Regions from separate parts of the Anaerostipes hadrus ATCC 29173 genome, predicted to be linked through region 2. Evidence: predicted binding sites of a transcription regulator. Region 2 holds the regulator's gene; the other holds the start of a gene.
The links. Region 2 encodes Rex, which represses fermentation and respiration genes when NADH is low (regulators of the CRP and FNR family bind a similar motif). Its sites were predicted from a motif close to ATTGTTAANTANTTAACAAT; they were not measured.
Positions count from the first base shown of each region.

Region 1: QUE18_RS08515 (acetyl-CoA C-acetyltransferase) is a predicted target of Rex. The motif match lies at 1,789-1,808, and genes of this name have one in related genera.

Region 1 covers NZ_AP028031.1:1,741,106-1,744,315, reverse strand. Annotated here, with positions in the region: gene ilvB (biosynthetic-type acetolactate synthase large subunit) at 1-800, shown strand, start outside; gene ilvN (acetolactate synthase small subunit) at 812-1,321, shown strand; gene QUE18_RS08515 (acetyl-CoA C-acetyltransferase) at 1,866-3,050, shown strand; gene QUE18_RS08510 (enoyl-CoA hydratase-related protein) at 3,087-3,210, shown strand, end outside.
Region 2 covers NZ_AP028031.1:1,171,611-1,174,820, forward strand. Annotated here, with positions in the region: gene QUE18_RS05695 (ABC transporter ATP-binding protein) at 1-1,204, opposite strand, end outside; gene QUE18_RS05700 (redox-sensing transcriptional repressor Rex) at 1,357-2,010, shown strand; gene acpS (holo-ACP synthase) at 2,022-2,384, shown strand; gene QUE18_RS05710 (bifunctional ADP-dependent NAD(P)H-hydrate dehydratase/NAD(P)H-hydrate epimerase) at 2,381-3,210, shown strand, end outside.

The sequences.
Region 1 (3,210 bases), 570 kb from region 2:
TGCCATTGGTAGGAGATGCAAAAGAAGCCATCGCATTAATGTTGTCTATTGCAGAAAATGAAGAACCATGTAAAGTAGATGAATGGCTGTCAAGAATGAATGAATGGCATGAACAAAAGCCATTAGTAATGGAAGAAAAAGAAAAATTAGTTCCCAAACAGGTCATTGATGCGATCAATGAGTACTTTGATGAACCAATTGTTACAACAGACGTTGGACAGAATCAGATGTGGACGACACAGTTCTTACAACTATATGGAAGACGACAGATGCTGACATCTGGTGGACTCGGAACGATGGGTTATGGTCTTCCAGCAGCAATTGGTGCAGCAATTGGTAATCCAGGAAGAGAAGTTGTTTGTGTATCTGGAGATGGTGGATTTCAGATGAATTCCCAGGAGATCGCGACAGCTGTGATTCAGGAACTTCCTATTACAATCTGTATTTTAAATAATGGGTATCTTGGAATGGTGAGACAGTGGCAGGATCTCTTCTATGATAAAGCATATGCAGGTACATGTTTAAGAAGAAGAAAGAGTTGTGAACATCATTGTGATGGAGATTTTTCAAAATGTCCGCCATATACACCAGATTTTGTAAAACTTGCTGAAAGTTATGGAGCACAGGGGATCAGAGTCTTTAAGAAAGAAGAAATTATCCCAGCATTTGAGAAAGCAAAAGCGAAAACAGATGGGCCAACGATCATTGAATTTATCATTGAGAATGAAGAACTTGTTATGCCAATGGTGAAACCAAATGGATCTATCACAGATCTGATCATGGAACGTGGAGAAGAATAGGAGGAATGAAAATGGATAATCAGATGGAAAGAAGATGGCTTTCCTTGTTCGTAGAAAACCGTGCTGGTGTTCTTGCAAGAATTTCCGGACTATTCTCTGGAAAAGCCTACAATATACACAGTCTTACAGTTGGAGAAACAGAAGATCCAACAATGTCTCGTATGACGATCTGTATTGATGCAGATGAAAAGACATTTGAACAGGTCAAGAAACAGTTAAATCGAAGCGTGGAAGTTATTAAAGTTATTGACTATACAGATACATCGATCCGAACAAAGGAAATCATGTTTATCAAAGTGAAAAGTCTTACAGAGAAGCAGATGGCAGAGATCTTCCAGATGGCAGAAGTGTTCCGTTTCCTGATCAAGGATATGGGAAAAGACAGCTTATTAATAGAAGCAATTCGTACAGAGACAAAGAATGATTCTATTTTAAAGGTGTTTAAAGAACGTTATACAAATATTGAAGTAGTCAGAGGTGGTCCGGTAGCGATCGATTGTATCAGTATGCAGGATCGTTAATGATCAGAAGACAATAATATAGAAGAGAAAAGAGAGTTTGGTGTTTTAACGCACACACCAAGCTCTCTTTTTGCGTGTACAGAAATAAGTTTTTAAAAAATATGGGGATTTTTCATAGGAATAAAAAGTTTTTTCTTTCAATGAAAAAATACAGGGATGTGTTAAGTTAGACATGTTGAAAGTGAAGTAAATTTAACGAAAAATCAATTTATAAAGCGTGTAAATATATTTATATTGTAAAAATTGTTATTTTTTTCACGAAAAAATCAGGATTATTTCATAGAAAATACAAGAAAGTTATCAATTCGGTGAGAAAGTGTTATAAGTTATGTCGGATTGTGTTAAAAAAAATACAATCCGACAAGGACATTGTATACATCGAAAAAACACGTATTTATGCGGCTTTTGGCACTTTGCACAATTTATTGAAAATCTTTTTAAAAAATAGCAATTGAAAATGAGAAAAGATTGTGATAGTATTAACATATCGGCGAGAGAGAAGATCGCCAAAGTATAATAATCAAGAATATGGAGGAAAATTGATATGGCAAAGAAAGTAGTTATCGCAGGAGCATGCCGTACAGCGATTGGTAAAATGGGTGGAGTACTCAGCACAGTACCAGCAGTAGACATGGGATCAATCGTAATCAAAGAAGCATTAAAGAGAGCAGGAGTTCCAGCTGATCAGGTAGACCATGTATACATGGGATGCGTTATCCAGGCAGGATTAGGACAGAACGTTGCTCGTCAGGCTTCCTTAAACGCAGGACTTCCAATTGAAACACCAGCAGTTACAGTTAACGTAGTATGTGGATCAGGATTAAACTGTGTAAACATGGCAGCACAGATGATTCAGGCAGGAGATGCTGATATCGTTGTTGCCGGTGGTATGGAAAGCATGTCAATGGCTCCATTTGCATTACCAAAAGCACGTTTCGGATATCGTATGAACAACGGAACACTGGTAGATACAATGGTTAACGATGCATTAACAGATGCATTCAATCACTATCACATGATGATCACAGCTGAAAACGTAGCAGAACAGTGGGGATTAACTCGTGAAGAATTAGATGAGTTTGCAGCAGCTTCTCAGCAGAAAGCAGTCGCAGCTCAGGAATCAGGAAGATTCAAAGATGAGATCGTTCCTGTAGAAGTAAAACAGAGAAAGAAAACAGTTATCGTAGATACAGACGAAGGACCAAGACCTGGAACAACAGCTGAATCTTTAGCAGGATTAAGATGCTGTTCAGGAAAAGAAGGTGGAATGGTTACAGCTGGTAACGCATCAGGAATCAACGATGGTGCAGCAGCAGTCGTAGTAATGAGCGAAGAAAAAGCCAAAGAATTAGGTGTTACACCAATGGCTACATATGTAACAGGAGCTCTTGGTGGTGTAGATCCATCTATCATGGGTGTTGGACCAGTAGCTTCTACAAAGAAAGCTTTAGCAAAAGCAGACTTAACAATTGACGATATGGACTTGATCGAAGCAAACGAAGCTTTCGCAGCACAGTCTGTAGCAGTAGCAAGAGATCTGAAATTCGATATGAGCAAAGTAAACGTAAACGGTGGAGCAATCGCTCTTGGACATCCAGTAGGAGCTTCAGGATGCCGTATCTTCGTTACACTGCTTCATGAAATGCAGAAGAGAGACGCTAAGAAAGGTCTTGCAACACTTTGCATCGGTGGTGGAATGGGTTGCACAACTATCGTTGAAAGAGACTAATTAATTATAGATAATTAGGAAAGGAGAATTCTTAGAATGGAATTCGTTACATATGAACAGGACGGTTTTGTAGGTGTTGTAACAATCAATCGTCCAAAAGCATTAAACGCATTAAACAGTGAAGTATTAAAAGAGATCGAAGCAACTTTTGATGCGATCG
Region 2 (3,210 bases):
AGTTATCTTGTGCCTGGTCATAGTATCCAATGGAAACTCCAGCTCCAAGGCTGATCGTACCACCATTATTACTGATTTTTTTGCAAATGATCTTTAACAGTGTTGTTTTACCAGTTCCGTTTGGTCCGATCAGGGCAACGCGTTCTTCACGAAAAATATCAGCACTTAATCCATGGAATAATGATTTGTTTCCAAAAGATTTGGATACATCTTTTAAAGTCAGAACATCATTCCCACTGATGATCTCTGGTTCAATGCTAAGACGCATATCAGCATTATATTCCGTAGGTTTCTCCAATACATCAATCTTATTTAAAGCTTTTTCACGGCTTTCTGCACGTTTGATTGATTTTTCACGATTGAACTGTTTTAATTTTTTGATAACTTCTTGTTGATGTTTGATCTCTTGTTGCTGATTTTTGTATTCTTTTAAACGGATTGCTTTGATCTGATCACGTTTTTCGATAAATGTTGTATAATTTCCATCAAACAGCATGGAGTGTCCTTGGTCGATCTCCATGACCTTATTGACAATCTTATCAAGAAAATAGCGGTCATGAGATACGATGATCACAGCTCCTTTGTAATGAGACAGGTAATTTTCAAGCCACCTTATGGAATCAACATCCAAGTGGTTTGTTGGTTCGTCAAGAAGCAGAATATCAGGATTTTTAAGCAGTAACTTACCAAGAGCAACACGAGTTCTTTGACCTCCAGATAAAGTGTTGATCTCTTTTGTGAAATCTTCTTCAGAAAAGCCAAGTCCTTTTAAGATTCCTGTGATCTCACTTTTGTATGCAAAACCATTTAATTGCTCAAATCTATGAGTAGCATTTGTATACTGGTTCATTTTTTGTTCTAGTGCATCACCGGTCAGATGTTTCATTTCCTGTTCATAGGTACGCATCTGTTCATTTAATTCAATGACTTCTTTTTTGACGGAAAGAAGTTCATCAAAAATTGTATGGTGGAATGTATGATCCTGATGTTGGGCAAGATAGCCAATGCTTGCGTCTTTCTTTAAAGAAATTTCACCTTCATCATAAGAGATTTCACCAATCAATATTTTTAAAAGTGTCGATTTTCCGGCACCGTTATATCCGATGATCGCCAGCCGGTCGTTTTCATTTAAGTGAAATGAGATATTCTGCAAGACTGGTTTTTCGACAAATGTTTTGCAGATATTCTGGCATGATAATATCATTAAGATACCCCTTTCAAATTTTTTATTATAGACATTATTTCTCAGAATACCATATTTTTTGAAAAAATGAAATATTTTCATGACGGAAAGATTGACAGTTATTAGACAATCTTATATAATTATAAGCGAAATAAAGATTTTGGAGGAATAAAATGGCAAACTCAGATAAGAATATTTCCTCAGCAGTTATCAAACGACTTCCTAGGTATTTCAGATATTTAGGAGCGTTAAAAGCGAAGAATATTACAAGAATCTCTTCAAAAGAATTAAGTGAACAGATGATGGTAACAGCATCGCAGATTCGTCAGGACCTTAACAATTTTGGTGGATTTGGGCAGCAGGGATACGGATATAATGTAGATAATCTGTATACAGAGATTGGTAAGATCTTAGGTCTGGATAAGAGAAATGACATGATCATTGTTGGAGCCGGAAATCTTGGACAGGCTCTTGCGAATTATCAGTCTTTTAATGAAGATTATGGATACAAAGTCATGGCACTTTTTGATGTGAATCCAAAGCTGATCGGAATTTCTGTCCGTGGAGTGAAAGTTCTTGATACAGATGAACTAGAGAACTTTATCAAAACACATGGAATTAAGATCGCTGCACTGACAATTCCGAAGGATCAGGCACCTGCGATCGCAAAGAAGATGGCAGAATGGGGAATTAAAGGATTCTGGAATTTTGCACCAATCGATCTTCATTTACCAGATAATGTTACAGTAGAGAATGTACATTTAGCAGAAAGTCTGATGACATTAACATACAATGTCCACAACCGTGAAGAGAGTGAGAACGAATAGCAGGTAAGAAGATGATTGCTGGAATAGGAACAGATCTCGTAGAGATATACCGGATAGAAGAGATGATTCTTCGAGGAAGACATCTTTCAAGAATTTTTACGACAACTGAATTAGCATATGCAAAAGACAATGCTACGACTTTAGCTGGCAATTTTGCTGTAAAAGAAGCCGTTTCCAAAGTATTTGGAACCGGCTTTTTCGGTGTGGAACCATATGAGATTGAAGTGTTGAGAAATGAATCAGGTGCGCCATATGTCAAATTATATGGAAATGCGAAAGAGATAGCAAAAGATAAACAAGTTTCAAGAATTCATGTATCGATCACGAATACAAGAGAATTTGCACAAGCTTTTGCGATAGGAGAATGCGTATGAGATATGTATTAAAGAATCAGGAGATGCAAACGGTCGATCATGAGACGATTCATGGAATAGGAATTCCGGGACTTGTATTGATGGAAAGAGCATCTAAAGCAGTTGCAGATAAGGCTGCACAGATAGCAGATCATTCACAGAGGATATTGATCATTTCAGGAATTGGCAATAATGGAGGAGATGCACTTGCTTGTACGAGAATTTTGTTGGAGCAGGATTATTTAGTGGATTATATGATCGTTGGTAATATAGAAAAAGCTTCAGCAGATCTGAAATTACAGCTTCAGATACTTAAGAATCTAGGCTATTTTCCGATAGATTGTGAAGATGTAAATTTTCATGAATATGATCTTTTGATCGAAGGGATTTTTGGAGTTGGACTTTCTAGAGAAGTTGGTGGTGTTTATAAAGAAGTCATTGAACGGATCAATGCATGTGGTAAGCCTGTGATCGCAATTGATATTCCATCTGGAATCAGTGGAGATAGTGGAAAGATTCTTGGATGTGCAGTGCATGCGTCATCAACAGTTACATTTGGTGGATATAAAAGAGGTCATTTATTATATCCAGGACGAGAATATTGTGGAGATATTAAACTGGTATCCATAGGATTTCATGACCAGACGATCAAAAAGTATGCGACAGGATATATATTAGAGGAAAGTGATCATTTAATGCCAGAAAGAAAAGCATATTCCAATAAAGGAAGCTATGGGAAGATTTTGATCATTGCTGGAAATGAAACAATGTCAGGAGCTGCATGTTTTGCAGCAGAGGCAGCACTTCGGATGGGTGCAGGACTTGTGAAAGTGCTTTCTGATGCTGG